4 regions of the Streptomyces sp. NPDC088157 genome follow, and region 4 is predicted to be linked to each of the others. Evidence: riboswitches for the same ligand, from Rfam matches in the RefSeq annotation. Region 4 holds a riboswitch; each other region holds the start of a gene.

The links. Region 4 has a riboswitch for cyclic di-AMP ahead of ACIPFH_RS37965 (transglycosylase SLT domain-containing protein). Riboswitches for the same ligand answer to the same signal wherever they lie in the genome.
Positions count from the first base shown of each region.
Region 1: linked by a shared signal. The riboswitch ahead of ACIPFH_RS26450 (M23 family metallopeptidase) and the one ahead of ACIPFH_RS37965 (transglycosylase SLT domain-containing protein) in region 4 are both predicted to bind cyclic di-AMP.
Region 2: linked by a shared signal. The riboswitch ahead of ACIPFH_RS27405 (transglycosylase family protein) and the one ahead of ACIPFH_RS37965 (transglycosylase SLT domain-containing protein) in region 4 are both predicted to bind cyclic di-AMP.
Region 3: linked by a shared signal. The riboswitch ahead of ACIPFH_RS15815 (peptidoglycan DD-metalloendopeptidase family protein) and the one ahead of ACIPFH_RS37965 (transglycosylase SLT domain-containing protein) in region 4 are both predicted to bind cyclic di-AMP.

Region 1 covers NZ_JBIUSU010000006.1:560,624-564,828, forward strand. Annotated here, with positions in the region: gene ACIPFH_RS26445 (GntR family transcriptional regulator) at 1-662, opposite strand, end outside; gene ACIPFH_RS26450 (M23 family metallopeptidase) at 852-1,595, opposite strand; cyclic di-AMP (ydaO/yuaA leader) riboswitch at 1,611-1,779, opposite strand; gene ACIPFH_RS26455 (M16 family metallopeptidase) at 1,982-3,370, opposite strand; gene ACIPFH_RS26460 (pitrilysin family protein) at 3,367-4,205, opposite strand, start outside.
Region 2 covers NZ_JBIUSU010000007.1:99,863-104,067, reverse strand. Annotated here, with positions in the region: gene ACIPFH_RS27415 (cytochrome P450) at 1-935, shown strand, start outside; gene ACIPFH_RS27410 (transglycosylase family protein) at 1,141-2,175, shown strand; cyclic di-AMP (ydaO/yuaA leader) riboswitch at 2,381-2,568, shown strand; gene ACIPFH_RS27405 (transglycosylase family protein) at 2,572-3,288, shown strand; gene eno (phosphopyruvate hydratase) at 3,632-4,205, shown strand, end outside.
Region 3 covers NZ_JBIUSU010000003.1:1,012,931-1,017,135, forward strand. Annotated here, with positions in the region: gene ACIPFH_RS15805 (hypothetical protein) at 1-26, opposite strand, end outside; gene ACIPFH_RS15810 (GDSL-type esterase/lipase family protein) at 1-1,099, opposite strand, end outside; gene ACIPFH_RS15815 (peptidoglycan DD-metalloendopeptidase family protein) at 1,426-2,385, opposite strand; cyclic di-AMP (ydaO/yuaA leader) riboswitch at 2,390-2,584, opposite strand; gene ACIPFH_RS15820 (alpha-galactosidase) at 2,854-4,205, opposite strand, start outside.
Region 4 covers NZ_JBIUSU010000012.1:154,855-159,059, reverse strand. Annotated here, with positions in the region: gene ACIPFH_RS37970 (polyprenyl synthetase family protein) at 1-983, opposite strand, end outside; cyclic di-AMP (ydaO/yuaA leader) riboswitch at 1,628-1,866, shown strand; gene ACIPFH_RS37965 (transglycosylase SLT domain-containing protein) at 1,870-2,343, shown strand; gene ACIPFH_RS37960 (HAD family hydrolase) at 2,353-3,177, opposite strand; gene ACIPFH_RS37955 (GNAT family N-acetyltransferase) at 3,582-4,205, shown strand, end outside.

The sequences.
Region 1 (4,205 bases), on a different contig from region 4:
TGCGAAGTCCTCACACGGTCGGCGCGCTCGGGTCCGCCGGAAAAGCGCAGCCGGTGCGCGGACGTCGCGCGCTCGGTGTGCAGCGACGTGATCGCCCGCGCGCGCTCGCCGTCACCGCGCGCCACCGCGTCCACGATCGCGCCGTGCTCCGCCCAGGACTCCACGGGGTTCGCCGGAGCCTCCACCGCGTACATCCACGCGATCTTGTGGCGCAGCTGGGTGAGCATCGACGTCAGGGCATGGCTTCCGGAGGACTGGGCGAGCGTCTCGTGGAACCAGCCCCCCAGGGAGCGCAGATCCTCGCTGTTACCCCTCCTGGCCCGCTCCTGCCCCAGCCGGACGAGTCCGCGCAGCACCTTGAGATGGGCCTCGGTGCGCCGCTGGGCGGCCCGGGAGGCGCCGAGCGGCTCCAGCAGCATGCGCATCTCCAGCAGGTCCGCGGCCTCCTGCTCGGTCGGTTCCGCGACGCACGCGCCCGCGTGCCGCCGCGTGACGACGAAGCCCTCGGCCTCCAGCGTGCGCAGCGCCTCCCGGACCGGGACGCGGGAAACGCCGTAGCGGCGGGCGAGGAGTTCCTCAGTGAGGCGGCTGCCGCGCTCGTAGACACCCGCGACGATGTCGTCCCGAATGGCCGTGCACACCGAGTGCGCCGGAATACGCATGACGGACCTCCGCCTTAATCCCCGTGAAACGTCGACGATTGACGTGTGTTCCGTGACTCTATTGCAATGAGCGGGAATTTCCGACGGCGGACCGGAATCCGGGGATATTTTTTGGACAGCGGGCCCTCGAAAACGACGAAAGCCCCGGCCGGGAGGGGCCGGGGCAAGACGATCTGTCGCCGTGGGTCGTCAGACGTTCACGCCGTGCTTGCGAAGGTAGGCGACCGGGTCGATGTCCGAGCCGTACTCCGCGGTGGTACGCGCCTCGAAGTGCAGATGAGGGCCGGTGACGTTGCCGGTGGCGCCGGACAGGCCGATCCGCTGGCCCGGGATGACCTGCTGCCCCACCGACACCGCGAGGGACGACAGGTGACCGTACTGGGTGTACGTCCCGTCGTTCATCTTGATGACGATCTCGTTGCCGTAGGACCCGCCCCAGCCGGCCTCGACCACGGTGCCGGAGCCCACCGCGTGCACGGAGGTACCGCTCGCGGCGTGGAAGTCGATGCCGGTGTGGCTGCCGGAGGACCACAGCGAACTGCTGGCCTGGTAGCCGGTGGAGACGTAGGAACCGGTGATCGGCGACACGAAGGTGTTGAGGAGCTTGCGCTCGGCGTCGCGGGCGGCACGTACGCGTGCCTCGCGCTCCTCCACGGCCTTCTTGGCGGCGGCCTGGCGGGAGGCCTCCTCGAAGGCCGCCTGCTTCTGCACGGCGACCTGGTCGTCGATCTGCTCGACGACGGACTCGCCGGCGGTGACGACGGGGATCAGCCCGGTCTGCTCGGGGGTGGGCTCGGCGGCGAAGGCCGGGGTGGAGGCGACGGTGGCCATGACACCGGTGGTGGTGAGCGCCGCGAGGCCCGCCGCGCGGACGCCGCTGCGCTGCATCCGGCTGGGCCGACGGTGCTTCCCGGTGGCGCAGGTGAACGCCATGAAGTTGGGGGTGTCCTTTCCTTCCTTCTCGCCTACCGGGTTAGCTGACGGGTTCGGAGCAGGAAGGTCTCCTACGGACCCCCTCGCGCTTGGCGCGCGGGCGTCCGATTCACCCCAGGGACTTCACAGTTGGGTCCCCGGCTCCCCTGGCTCGCGCCGTACGGGGACTCGGCGATGACTGTCCGGTGCCGCGGCTGCGGCGCACTGCCTGACGAACAGCCCGCATGACGCTAAGCGGCGCGGGTTTCAATCCTCAAACGGATCCCGGTTTTTGTAGCGCATCCCACAGGGCAGACAGGCAACCTCCGTCTCAATTCGGACATGCGGAGGCCCTGGTGACACTTTCGTCGACCAGGGCCCCTGCACGCGCGCGTCGTTGCCGGGAACTACTCCGCGGACACGACCTTCACCTCGCCGATACCGAGGGCCTCCACCGGTTCCTTGATCTGGGCCGCGTCTCCGACGAGGACGGTCACCAGCCGGTCCACCGGGAAGGCGTTCACGGCCGCCGCGGTGGCCTCCACCGTGCCGGTCGCGGCGAGCTGCTGGTACAGCGTGGCCTGGAAGTCGTCGGGCAGGTGCTGCTCGACCTGGTCGGCCAGCGTGCCGGCGACGGCCGCGGCCGTCTCGAACTTCAGCGGCGCCACGCCGACCAGGTTCTGCACGGCGACGTCACGCTCGGCGTCGGTCAGCCCCTCGGCGGCGAGGGTGCGCAGGACCTTCCACAGGTCGTCCAGAGCGGGACCGGTGTTCGGGGTGTCCACGGAGCCGCTGATGGCGAGCATCGCGGCGCCCGAACCGTCCGGAGCCGACCGCAGGACCTGCCCGAACGCGCGGACACCGTAGGTGTAGCCCTTCTCCTCGCGCAGGACGCGGTCCAGCCGGGAGGTGAGGGTGCCGCCGAGGCAGTACGTGCCGAGCACCTGCGCGGGCCACACACGGTCGTGCCGGTCGGCGCCGATCCGGCCGATCAGCAACTGCGTCTGGACGGCGCCGGGACGGTCCACGATGACGACCCGGCCGGTGTCGTCGGCCGTCACCGGCGGCACGGGCCGCGGCTGGCCCGAGGAGCCCGTCCAGGCGCCCAGGGTGTCGCCGAGGAGCGCGTCCAGGTCGACGCCGGTGAGGTCGCCGACGATCACGGCGGTGGCCGTGGCGGGGCGGACGTGCTTGTCGTAGAAGGCGCGTACGGCGGCGGAGTCGATCTTCTCGACCGTCTCCGCGGTGCCCTGACGCGGGCGCGACATGCGCGAGGTGGCCGGGAACAGCTCCTTGGAGAGCTCCTTGGCGGCGCGCCGGGACGGGTTGGCCAGCTCGTGCGGGATCTCGTCCAGGCGGTTGCGGACGAGGCGCTCGACCTCGCTGTCGGCGAACGCGGGCGCCCTGAGGGCGTCGGCGAGCAGGCCGAGGCCCTTGGGCAGGCGCGAGGCCGGCACCTCGAGGCTCAGCCGGACGCCGGGGTGATCGGCATGCGCGTCCAGGGTGGCGCCGCAGCGCTCCAGTTCGGCGGCGAACTCCTCGGCGGAGTGCTTGTCGGTGCCCTCCGAGAAGGCGCGCGCCATGATCGTGGCGACGCCGTCGAGGCCTGCCGGTTCGGCGTCCAGGGGCGCGTCGAGGAGGATCTCGACGGCGACGACCTGCTGGCCGGGACGGTGGCAGTGCAGCACGGTCAGGCCGTTGGCCGGCGCGGTGCGCTCGGGCGCCGGGAACGCCCACGGCCTGGCCTCGCCCGCCCGGGGCTGGGGGTGGAAGTCCATCGTGGCGAGCTCGGTCACCGGGCCGCCTCCTCGTTCTCGTCCTGGTCGGCGGGGGCTTCGGCCGCGGTCGGCTCGTAGACGAGCACCGCGCGGTTGTCGGGGCGCAGGCGGGCCTTGGCGATCTCCTGCACCTCCTCGGGCGTCACGTCCAGCACACGCTGGACGGCGTTGAGAGCGAGCTGCGGGTCGCCGAACAGGACGGCGAACCGGCACAGTTCATCGGCGCGGCCGGCGACCGTGCCGAGCCGGTCGAGCCACTCGCGCTCCAACTGCGCCTGGGCCCGCTCCATTTCCTCGGCCGTCGGCCCCTCCTCGGCGAACCGGGCGAGCTCCTCGTCGATGGCGGCCTCGATGACGGGCACCTCGACGTCGCCGGACGTCTTCACGTCCAGCCACCCCAGGGAGGGCGCCCCGGCGAGCCGCAGCAGGCCGAAGCCGGCCGCGACGGCCGTACGGTCGCGGCGCACGAGCCGGTTGTAGAGGCGGGAGGACTCGCCGCCTCCGAGGACGGTGAGCGCAAGGTCGACGGCGTCGCACGCACGCGTGCCGTCCTGGGGCAGGCGGTAGGCGGCCATCAGCGCACGGGCCGGCACCTCCTCCTCCACGACCTCGCGCAGCTGCTCCCCGATGACGTCGGGCAGGCCGCCGTCACGGGGCGCGGGCTTGCCGTCGTGGCCGGGGATGGAGCCGAAGTACTTCTCGACCCAGGCGAGGGTCTGCTCGGGGTCGATGTCGCCGACCACGGAGAGCACCGCGTTGTTGGGCGCGTAGTACGTGCGGAAGAACGCGCGCGCGTCCTCCAGTGTCGCCGCGTCCAGGTCCGCCATCGAACCGATCGGCGTGTGGTGGTACG
Region 2 (4,205 bases), on a different contig from region 4:
GCCGGGTCGCCGAGTTCTCGTCCCGGGTCCAGGAACTGACGGACGACCTCATCGACCGGTTCGCCGAGGAGGGCGAGGCCGACCTCATTCACGACTTCGCCTTTCCGCTCCCCATCTACGCGATCTGCGACCTGCTGGGCGTCCCCCGCGAGGACCAGGACGACTTCCGCGACTGGGCCGGGATGATGATCCGGCACGGCGGGGGCCCCAGGGGCGGAGTCGCGCGGTCGGTGAAGAAGATGCGCGGATATCTGCTGGAGCTCATCCACCGCAAGCGCGAGGAGCTCCCGGCCGAGCCGGTTCCCGGCGAGGACCTCATCTCCGGCCTGATCCGCGCCTCCGACCACGGCGAGCACCTCACCGAGAACGAGGCCGCCGCCATGGCCTTCATCCTGCTGTTCGCCGGCTTCGAGACCACCGTCAATCTCATCGGCAACGGCACGTACGCCCTCCTCACCCACCCCGAGCAGCGTGAACGCCTCCAGCGGTCGCTCACCGAGGACGGCGGCGACCGCACCCTCCTGGAGACCGGAGTCGAGGAACTCCTGCGCTACGACGGCCCCGTGGAGCTCGCCACGTGGCGGTTCGCCACCGAGCCGCTCAGCATCGGCGGACAGGACATCGCGCCCGGCGACCCGGTCCTCGTCGTCCTGGCGGCCGCCGACCGTGACCCGGCCCGCTTCCCGGACCCCGACACCCTCGACCTCTCCCGCCGCGACAACCAGCACCTCGGCTACGGCCACGGTATCCACTACTGCCTGGGAGCCCCGTTGGCCCGGCTGGAGGGCCAGACCGCGCTGGCCACTCTCCTCACCCGTCTGCCCGACCTCCGACTGGCCGTGGATCCGGCCGAGTTGAGATGGCGCGGCGGGCTCATCATGCGCGGGCTGCGGACGCTGCCGGTGGAGTTCACTCCGGTGCATTCCAGGTCATAACCGATGAGACTCTGACTGAATGTCAGCCGGAGTGTGACCGTTCGGCGGAGTAAAGGTGACCAGCCCTCAACTCTGTGATCTTCACGTGATCTGCGCGGCATTAACTTGTGACAAGTGATCGTCTGCCTATACGTTCTCTCGTCAGCGCGACGCATCGGTCCAACCCGCCGCGCCGGTCAGTGCTGTCCAGAGAAAGGCCCCTCGCATGCTCTCCGGGAACGGTCGTCACCGTCGCCCCCGCCAGGCCCCGGCCCTCCTTGTCGCGGCCGGAGTGACGGGTTCCGCCATCGCCATCCCGCTGCTCGCCGCCTCCGGCGCGAGCGCCGCCGACGGCACGGTGTGGGACAAGGTGGCGCAGTGCGAGACCGGCGGCTCGTGGAGTGCCGACCAGGGTGACGGCGAGTACGGCGGTCTGAGCCTGTCCCAGAAGGACTGGGAGACGTACGGCGGCCTCGACTACGCGGCGAGCCCCGATCTGGCCAGCCGCAACCAGCAGATCGCCGTCGCGCAGAAGGTGCTCGCGGCCGAGGGGATCGGCGCGTGGGGTACCTGCGGGCTGACTTCCGGGCTCACCAAGGAGAACGGCGCGCTGAGCGTGGACACCGGCGTGGCGGGCGGCTCGTCCGACTCGTCCGACTCATCCGGGTCTTCCGGATTGTCCGACCTGTCCAGGGGGTTGTCCGGATCTTCGGGCTCCTCGGGCTCGTCGAGCGGCGATGGCACCTCGACCGGGTCGTCCGACTCATCCGACTCGTCCGCCGATTCCTCCAGTTCACCCTCGGCGTCCGCTTCATCCCCTTCGTCCTCTTCCTCCGCCGCCACCGATGACTCCGGGGCGTCCGGCGGTTCTGGCAAGCAGGGTGACGGGCAGGCGGGCGACGGTTCGGCCACCACATCCCCGAAAGTGGATGACTCGGACAATTCGGAGCAAGAGGCGGGCTCTTGGAGCCTCGTCGACACCAGCTCCCTGGGTTCCGGCCGCCATCGCGGTGCGACCGCCGACGAGGCCGCGCCCAAGAGCGCGACCGACACCGCCGTGGACGGCGCCACCGCCGCGTCCGCCGGTCGGCACGCCGCGGCCACCTACCTCGTCCAGCAGGGCGACTCCCTGGAGTCCATCGCCGACTCCCTTGGCCTCGACGGCGGATGGCGCGCCCTCTACGCCGAGAACAGGGACCTCATCGGTGCCGACCCGAGCAACATCACCCCCGGTCAGACCCTCGACACAGGGGTGGAATAGGGCGCAAAGCCCAAGAAAAACAGCGGGAGTTCACGTCACGCTTCGCACCGAATGTCCGCTTTGGTGAAAGTGTGGGATGAGTCTCAGAAGCCCTGATCGTCTTTGAAATTCCGTCGATCGCGTGTCTACGGTCGAGGCCGCTCGGCAACCCGAGCCCCGGCCGTCGCAACGCCGAATCCTGCCAGCGACAGCCCGGGAACAGTCGTCGCGTCAAGCGCCGCAGGCAGGAGCGGGGGACCCAAGGTAAGTGCCGCGCCGGGGTGGTCGACCGGAACGGCTTGGGGTGAAGCCACGCCCTCCCACGGAGCAGTTCTCCGGTGGGTGAGGAGTGGCCGGGCAACTCACACGGCCCGAACCCGACAGCTCACCTCGCAGGCGTCGGTGAGGGGATCCACCATGCTGTTTTCCGGTAAGGGCAAGCACCGCCGTCCCTCCAAGGCCACCCGCGTCGCCACGCTCGCCGGCGTCACCGGTGTCGCCATCGCCGCCCCGCTGATGGCGGCCGGCAACGCCTCCGCCGCCACCACCTCCGAGTGGGACGCCGTCGCCCAGTGCGAGTCCGGCGGGAACTGGTCCATCAACACCGGCAACGGCTACTACGGCGGCCTTCAGTTCTCGGCCTCGACCTGGGCCGCGTACGGCGGCACGCAGTACGCCGGGCAGGCCAACGAGGCCTCCAAGTCCCAGCAGATAGCCATCGGCGAGAAGGTCCTCGCGGGCCAGGGCAAGGGTGCCTGGCCGGTCTGCGGCACCGGCCTGTCCGGCGCGGCCTACAACGGCGGCGACGCCGGCTCCTCGAGCTCCGGTTCGTCCGACTCCTCCGGCTCCTCCGGCTCGTCGAACAGCGGCAGCACCAGCACCCGCTCGACCGAGGAGCAGGGCGCCTCCCGCTCGACCGACCGCCCGGCCGCCTCCAAGACGGTCACCACGCCGACCGGCAAGAAGGTCAAGAAGGGCGACGGCGAGTACAAGGTCGTCAAGGGCGACACCCTCAGCTCCATCGCCGAGAAGCACGAGGTCAAGGGTGGCTGGCAGAAGCTGTTCCAGCTGAACAAGGACATCGTCACGGACGCGGACCTGATCTACCCGGGCCAGCAGCTGCACCTGAAGTGACACCCGGCCCCCAGAGAAGCCACAGCGCCCTCATGTCCGAGGTCGGCACACTGAAGACCTCGTGAGGGTGACCCCCCGTCCCCACGGGCTCCCCGCTCCGGTACGTGTTCCCCCGTACGCACCGGAGCGGGGTTTCTCTTTGCCCCTTCGCCACTTTCCGTCGGTCTTTCTCGGCCACCCCCTTTGTTCCGGACGGAAACAATAGGTACCGTCTGTCTGTCCACGGGACGGTCGGTCGGCTGCCGACGGCCCCGGGGCGGTTAGGCTCTAGTCGCAAGGCTCGGCAAGGACTCGTCAAGATCCCCTGAGCCCCGCACAACCAGCGTCACATCCCAAGAAGGAGATGCTCGTGCCGTCCATCGACGTCGTCGTAGCCCGGGAAATCCTGGACTCCCGAGGCAACCCCACGGTCGAGGTCGAGGTCGGCCTCGACGACGGCAGCACGGGTCGTGCCGCCGTTCCGTCCGGCGCCTCCACCGGTGCCTTCGAGGCCATCGAGCTCCGCGACGGTGACCCCAACCGTTACCACGGCAAGGGTGTCGAGAAGGCCGTCCTCGCCGTCATCGAGCAGATCGGCCCGGAGCTCGTCGGCTACGACGCCACCGAGCAGCGCCTGATCGACCAGGCCATGTTCGACCTGGACGCCACCGACAACAAGGGCTCGCTCGGCGCCAACGCCATCCTCGGCGTCTCGCTCGCCGTCGCCCACGCCGCCTCCGAGGCCAGCGACCTGCCGCTGTTCCGCTACCTGGGCGGCCCGAACGCGCACCTGCTGCCCGTTCCGATGATGAACATCCTGAACGGCGGCTCGCACGCCGACTCCAACGTGGACATCCAGGAGTTCATGATCGCCCCGATCGGCGCGGAGTCCTTCTCCGAGGCCCTGCGCTGGGGCGCCGAGGTCTACCACACCCTCA
Region 3 (4,205 bases), on a different contig from region 4:
GTTCTTCGGCGGCGGTTGGTGTGCACTGATGCTCCTTGCTCAGAAGGCTGATGAGTCGGTCGGCCACCTTGCGGTGACCCTGGGCGCTCGGGTGGACGCTGTCCTGGAAGTCCCCGTCCGCCGCCGAGAGCCAGCCGGTCGTGTCGACGAACTCCGTGTGCTGATCGCCGAGTTCTCCGACGACGGCGGCTATGTCGGCGGAGTGCGACCCGTCGAGGGGGCGCAGCGCGAGGACGCGGGCATGCGGTGCGGCCGACCGCAGGCGTTCGAGGTAGGCCCGGTAGGCGGTGCGGAACTCGGCCGAGCCGTAGGCCGTGTCGTTGGTGCCCTGGTTGACGACGATCACGTCGGCGGTGCGGTCGGAACGCGCCGGTGCGCCCGCGTGGTTCCAGCCGTACGCGTCACCGGCGGCCGGCACTCCCCCGTTGCCGGTCCGGATCACCCCCTGACGGCCGAAACCGACCTGGGTGAGCGAGGCGTGCAGGGCGTCGGCGACGAGGGTGGGGTAGGCGGCCGTACCGTCGGCGCAGTCGGAGGTGTTGACCTCGCACAGGGCCAGGACGCCCTGGGTGACGGAGTCGCCGTAGAACACCAACTCCTGCTTCTTCGAGGCGCGTTGGCTCAGCAAGCGACCCCGGATCCCGGTGAGCGTGACACCCGTCTCCAGCGGCGGGGTCCACCGGTTCACCCGTGAGGAGACGTCCTTCACGGACAGCTCGGCCGTGTGCGGTCCCCGCCCGGACGCCGTGATCGCGAGGTCGGCGCGGTCGACGGCGTACGACTGCTTCGGGCCGCCGTCGACGGACACGTAGATCTGCGCGGGCACGGTGACCGAGGAGACGTCGAACAGGGCGTGGACGGCGCTCCCCGCGAACCGGAACCACAGCCGGGAACCGGAGTTGACGGTGACGGCGGCCTCGGCCGTACGGCTCCAGTGCCCCTCGTAGGCGATGCGCCGGTCGTCGGGGCGCACGGTGCCCGCGCCGGCGGACGCGGCGGCGGGCGCGGTGGCACCGGCGACGAGCCCCAGGAACACCACCGCGCTCAGCGCCCGCCGGGCCGGACGACTGATGACGGTGCGTCGGTCGACGCCGGACACGGGACCTCCGAAGAGCGATAGAAAGCGCTTGCTCGCTGACGGAGATCACTGTGTCCCGACTCTGCCCCGTGTGTCGATGGGACAGAAGGGGCTGCCACAAGAACGCAATAAAACGATCATGAACGAGCAAAGCCGAACTTCGACCTTCAGCCTTCCACCGGCCGGCAACCGGCCGGCGCCATCCCCCCGCCCACCCATCCACCCGTCCACCCGGCCACCCGTCCGCCCGCCCGCCCGGACATGAGACATGCCGAAGGCCGGACCCGGGGATCGGGGTCCGGCCTTCGGCCGCGTGTCAGGCGGGGAGTCGTCCGAGGGGGGGTCGGTCAGCCGACGGAGACTCCGTGCGAACGCAGGTAGGCGATCGGGTCCACGTCGGAGCCGTAGTCCGGCGTGGTGCGGATCTCGAAGTGCAGGTGAGGGCCGGTCACGTTGCCGGTCGCACCGGAGAGGCCGAGCTGCTGACCCGCGGCCACGCTCTGGCCCGCCGAGACGGAGAGCTGGGACAGGTGGGCGTACTGGGCGTAGTAGCCGTCGGCGAGCCTGATGACGACCTGGTTGCCGTACGCGCCGCCCCAGCCCGCGGAGACGACGGTGCCCGCGCCCACGGCCTTGAGGGACGTGCCGGTCGGGACGACGAAGTCGGTGCCCGTGTGGTAGCCGCTGGACCACATGCTGCCGGCCGTGTGGTACGCGGTGCCGACGGTGGCGCCCGCCACCGGCAGGACGTAGCCGCTGGAGTTCCCGGTGCCGCTCTCGGCGGCCTGGGTGACCGCCTTCGAGGCCGAACCGGACGACGAGGAGGAAGAGGACGAAGAGGCCTTGCTTCCGGACGTCTTCGACGAGGAGGACGACGACTTCGAGGCCGAACCGGACGACGATCCGGTGCCGCCGGTCGCGGCCTTCTTGCCGATCGAGAGCTTCAGCCCGGGGTGGATCAGCGACGGGTCGCTGCCGACGGCCTGACGGTTGTCCTGGTACAGCTTCTGCCAGCCACCGCTGACGTTCTGCTCGGCGGCGATCTTCGAGAGATAGTCGCCGGACCGCACCGTGTAGCTCTTGGCGCTCGTGGCGGTGGCCGTCTTCTGCGCCACCGGAACGGACTGCACGGCCTTCTCCGGGACGGACTGGGAAGCCGACTGCACGACGGACTGGGCCGGGGCCGCATGGGCGCCGGCGGCGCCTATGAGCGGAAGGGCGAGCGCGGCGCCGCCGGTTCCGGCGACGGCGATGGAGCGAGTGAAGCGCTGAGTCTTCGGACGGCGGTGCTTACCCTTCGCGGGCATGGCGAATTCCTCTCCGGCGCCTGCGAGGTGAGCTGTCGGGTGCGGACTGGAGATGCCCGGCCGCGCCGAGGCGCGGCTTTACCCCAAAGCCTGTTCCGGAGACCGGAACAGGCGGTTCTACCTGTGGGTCCCCCGCTCCTGCCATGTACGGGTGAGTGTGCGGGATCCGGGCGGTGGCAGGATTCGGCGTCCGTCCGGATTGGTGTGGAACGTAAGCGACCCGGACGCACAGGGACAAGCAGAGGTTGCGCTGTTGACGCCTTTCTCTTGATCCCCTGTGAGAATCACCGATCACACTCCGTGAATCGGACGGGCCGAATACCACCAATCACCCTTGAAAAGCGTGCGAATTACGTGAACATGACGGACGACGTACGGTCACGAATATGACGCTGCTCACGTGACAGCTCTCCAGGTTCCTTTATTCCGGAGCGAGTTGGAACGAAGGAGCCAATTCGGGCAGATGCCTCAGATGCGACGCAGCCGGATAACCGTCGCATCGAGGTCGCCCCGCAGCCCGACATGGAGCCCGTGGTGCCGCAGCACCGCACCCCGGTGAACTTCGCCCGTTTCACGGCATTCGTACGATGCTGTCGGGTCGAGCCCCCGCAGTCTGAGCGCCGGAACGGGTTCACCGAACCGCTGCGCCTGGAGCCAGGCGAGGACGACGGTCTCGTCGCCGCGCACGTACTGGACGGCGCTCAGGCCGCCCGCCGGGGGCCGCAGCCGGTGGAGGTCTCCGTGCTGCACGACGGGCCGGATCTCCTTGTAGAGGTCCACCCACCGGCGCGCCTCGGCGAGCTCCTCCTCGCTCCACTCGGAGAGGTCCCCGCCGACGCCGAGCACCCCGGCCATGGCACTGACGAACCGGAAGCGCAGCGAGCTGACCCGGCCGTTGAGCTGCGTGTTGGGACTGTCGGTGACCCAGGCCGCCATGACCCGGGCGGGGTGGATCTGACTGAAGCCGTGCTGGATGTCGAGCCGGTCGAGCGGGTCGGTGTTGTCGGAGGTCCACACCTGGTCGGTGCGGCTCATGATCCCCAGGTCGATGCGGCCGCCACCGCCCGAGCAGGACTCGAAGGCGACCCCTGGGTGCGCCTCGCGCAGCCGGTCGAGGAGGGCGTACAGGGCGCGCACATGGTCGACCCAGAGGCGCTGCGGGTAGGGGTCGTCCGGCCAGCCGGCGTCGGTGAAGCAGCGGTTGAAGTCCCACTTCACATAGTCGACGGGCGCACTGGAGAGGAGCCCGTGAAGCTGCTCCCAGAGATACTCCTGGACGTCCTCCCGCGCGAGGTTCAGTACAAGTTGATTGCGGAACTCCGTCCGCTTTCGTCCTGATTGGAACTGCACCCAGTCGGGGTGGTCCCGGTACAGCTCACTGTCCGGGTTGACCATCTCCGGCTCGACCCAGATGCCGAACTGCATACCGAGGGCGTGCACCTGGTCGGCGAGGGGCTTCAGCCCGTTCGGGAAGCGGTCGGGGTTGGGCCGCCAGTCTCCGAGCCCGGCATGGTCGCCGGTGCGCGCCCCGAACCAGCCGTCGTCGACGACGAAGAGCTCCACGCCGATCGCGGCCGCCCGTCGGGCGAGCGCGCCCTGCTGCTCCTGGGAGATGTCGAAGTAGGTGGCCTCCCAGGAGTTGAACAGCACCGGCCGGTCCTGCTCGGCGTCCGGGATGATGTGCGCGCGCTGATAGGCGTGCCAGGTGCGGCTCGCGCCGCCGAAGCCGGCGTCGCTCCACAGACCGGCGAAGACGGGCGTGGTGAAGGACTCCCCCGCGGCCAGCCGCAGCAGCCCGGAGTCGTCGTATCCGGCGCCCC
Region 4 (4,205 bases):
CAGAGTTCCATCAGCGACGCCTTCGCGTCGCACTCCCGCAACGGCGCCAGCGCGGACCGCGCTTCCTTCGCGTACCGCACGGTGTCCCGGCGGGCCTGCTCCAGCGCCGGGTGGGCCCGGAGCGCCTCCAGCGCCTCGGTGTGCCGGGCGTCGTCGCTCAGGTCGGAGTCCAGCAGCTCGCACAGTGCGATGTCCTCGGGCAGCGACAGCCGCGCCGCCCGCTCCCGCAGCCGCAGCACGGGCAGCGTGGGAACGCCCTCGCGCAGGTCCGTCCCCGGCGTCTTGCCCGACTCGTGCGAGTCGGACGCGATGTCCAGGACGTCGTCCGCCAGCTGGAAGGCGACGCCGAGCCGCTCCCCGTACTGCGTCAGCACGTCGACGACCGTCTCGTCGGCGCCCGACATCATCGCCCCGAACCGGCAGGCCACGGCCACCAGCGAGCCCGTCTTGCCGCCGAGCACGTCGAGGTAGTGATCGACCGGGTCCCGTCCGTCCGTGGGGCCCGCCGTCTCCAGGATCTGGCCGGTGACCAGCCGCTCGAACGCCTCCGCCTGCACCCGCACGGCCTCCGGCCCGAGGTCGGCCAGGATGTGGGAGGCCCGCGCGAAGAGGAAGTCACCCGTGAGGACGGCGACGGAGTTCCCCCAGCGGCTGTTCGCGCTGGACACCCCGCGCCGCACGGCGGCCTCGTCCATCACGTCGTCGTGGTACAGCGTGGCCAGGTGGGTCAGCTCCACCACCACGGCCGACGGCACGATACCCGGCGCGTAGGGGTCACCGAACTGCGACGCGAGCACGACGAGCAGCGGCCGGAACCGCTTCCCGCCCGCTCGTACGAGGTGCTGGGCGGCCTCCGTGATGAACGGGACCTCACTCTTGGTGGCCTCGAGCAAGCCTTCCTCGACAGCCGCCAATCCGGCCTGGACATCGGCTTCCAGAGCCTGGTCCCGCACGCTCAGCCCGAACGGCCCGACGACGGTCACGAGGGGTCTCCTGTCTGCTGGTGTCTACTGGCGATTACGCGGTTTGTCGATAGGTCTCTGCCATCACTCAAGTCAGCGTATCCGGTCACGTTTCGATCACCGATAGCCCCCACGTCCCCCAGGCTCGAATGGGCTCGCCCGGGAGGGGCCGCGCAGGCCAGGCGGTATCGGATCACGCCCGATATGTTTTTGATCAGCTCAGATGAGCGGACATAAACAAAATTGCCGGGAAACGGTGAATCATGCCTCGCGCCGAGGTTGCCACCGGGCCGGCGAGCTCGCCCAGCCCCTCTCCGCGTGACGACGATCACGCGTCCCGTTCAGGCCTCCCCCGCCCGGAGCCGCCACTGCGGACCCACTCCCGCCATCAGCAAGCGCACGCGACCCACCGGCAGTGCTTTAACGATGAGTTGGGCCTAATGCCCGTTTCGCCGTGCTTGTGAACGCTGGTGAGTTGGCTCACTCCCCGCGGCGATCCGACACGAGTTCACTCTTCACCGATTCTCCGCACTCCTTAAGCAAGTTGAAGCTTTGCACCCACAAAGGATCAAGCGCCCCATAGGTCACAGACCAAGGTCAATAGGGGTGATCTGTGAATCCGCTACTTGTTTCGGACATGTGCTCTCGCATACGTTCCGGGCCTGTCGGGCGGAACGCCGAATCCTGCCGCCGCCCGAACCACCCATCGACAACGCTCGGCAGGAGCGGGGGAACCAGGTAGGTCGCCACACCGGATGTTCCGAATGTCTTGGATGTCTTTGATATTCAAGATGTTCCGGACAGACCGGTACGGCTTGGGGTGAAGTCGCGGCCGTCAGGACGCGACCGGGCAGCTCCCGCCCGAACCCGACAGCTCACCTCGCAGGCGCCGGAGAGGAAATTCGTCATGCCCGCTGCCGCTCAGCCGCGCCGCAACCGTCTCGTCCGCACGCTCACCGTCGCCGTCACCGGCGCGGCCGTGCTCGCCCTCCCGATCATCGGCGCGACCAGCGCCTCCGCGGCCACGCCGACCGTCTCCACCGCCTCCAGCCTCGGCTACGCCAACAACCTCGACGGCTGGATCCGGGCCTCCCTGCAGGTCATGGGGCAGCACGGCATCCCGGGGACGTACAACGGCATCTACCGCAACGTCATCCGCGAGTCCTCGGGCAACCCCAACGCCATCAACCTCTGGGACTCCAACGCGGCCGCGGGCATCCCGTCCAAGGGCCTGCTCCAGGTCATCGACCCGACCTTCCGCGCCTACCACGTCGAGGGCACGTCGTGGGACTCCTACGACCCGGTCGCCAACATCACCGCCGCCTGCAACTACGCGGCCGCGCGGTACGGCTCGATCGACAACGTGTTCGGCGCGTACTGACCGTTCCGTTCAGGGAAACAGTCGTTCGAGGACGACGGCCACGCCGTCGTCCTCGTTCGACGTCGTCACCTCGTCGGCCATCGACTTGAGTTCCGGATGGGCGTTGGCCATGGCGACACCACGAGCCGCCCAGTCGAACATCGGGATGTCGTTGGGCATGTCCCCGAAGGCGATGGTGTCCTCCGGCCGCAGCCCCAGGCGTTCGGCGGCCAGGGCCAGACCCGTCGCCTTGGTGATCCCGCAGGGCTGAAGCTCGACCGTGCCCGGACCCGACATGGTGACGGTGGCCAGCGAGCCGACCACCGAACGGGCCGTCGCCGCCAACTCGTCGTCCGACAGGGTGGGATGGCGCAGCAGCACCTTGCTGACCGGTTCGCACCACAGGTCGTCGCGCCGGCCGACGCGCAGGGCGGGCAGCGTCGGGTGCGGCATGCGGTAGCCCGGCTCGATGAGCGTCAGCCCGTCGACACCGTCCTGGTCGACGGCCGCGTACAGCTGCCCGACCTCCGCCTCGATCTTGCCGAGCGCTGTCTCGGCCAGCTCCCGGTCCAGGGTGACCGACCACAGCAGACGGTCCGCGCCGGCGTCGTACAACTGCGCGCCCTGCCCGCACACCGCGAGCCCCCTCCTGTGCAGCCGTTCGAGCAGCGGGCGCACCCGGGGCGCGGGCCGTCCCGTCACCACCAGGTGGCGTGCGCCGGCGGCCGCCACCCGCGCGAGTGCGTCGAGCGACCGGTCCGAGAAGGTGTCGTCGCCGCGAAGCAGCGTTCCGTCCAGGTCGGTGGCGATGAGGGAGTACGCGGTGCGCGCGGCATATGCGGTAGGTGCGGCCATGATCAGAGAATACGGATCCCACGCCCCTCGGGTTCGACGCGAACCGGACGGCGGTCATGTCCTGTCCTGTTCTGCCAACTCCCCTTGTACCGCTGGCTTTGAACGACTGACTGCCGACTGACTCCCGATTGCCCGCCGACTGCCCGCCGACTGCCCGCCGACTGACTACGGGTCGGCCGCGGCCCGGGTGCGGACCGGCTGCGGACCAGTTGCGGACCGGCTGCGGCTCGCCTCTGCGGAGATGCTTTCTGGCACATCGCCGGGTAGCGGACGGTTAAAGGCCTCTGCACCGATTGGCAACAACATGCGACGCTACCTACCGCGACGAGCAGGTGGAGCGGTACCGTCCAGGTGTCCAGGGGGGACTTGATCGGGGGGTCAGGTTGAGCAGTGGGCGCATTCGTGTGCTGAGGCCACAGGACCTCGGCGAGGGGGAGAGGGAGCGATGGCGCGCGTTGCGTGCCGCGTCGACGCTTCCGCGAAACCCCTTCATGGAACCGGAGTTCACCGACGCCGCGGGCCTGGTAAGGCCGCACGCGCGCGTGGCGGTGGTGTACGAGGGGCGTGAGCCGGTCGGCTTCCTGCCCCACGAGCGGGGCCGGCTCGGCCAGGGCCAGGCCCTCGCGTACGGCGTCTCGGACGCGCAGGGTGCGGTGCTTGCCCCGGGTCTCGGGCTGAACGCCGCCGAACTGATGCGGGCGTGCTCCCTGTCGAGCTTCGCCTTCGACAACCTGGAGGCGGAGCAGGGGCTGTTCACCCCGCACGCGGCCGAGGAGTACGCCTCTTATGTCATCGACGTGGAAAAGGGTTACGAGACCTACGAGTCCGTACTGCGCTCCCAGTCACCGAAGTTCCTGAAGACGACTCTGGCCAAGGAGCGCAGGCTCGGCCGTCAGGTCGGGGAACTGCGGTTCGTGTTCGACGAACGCGATCCGGCCGCGTTGCGCACGCTCATGGCGTGGAAGTCCGCGCAGTACCGAAGGACCGGCCGCCGCGACCGGTTCGCGCAGGAGTGGATCACCCGGCTC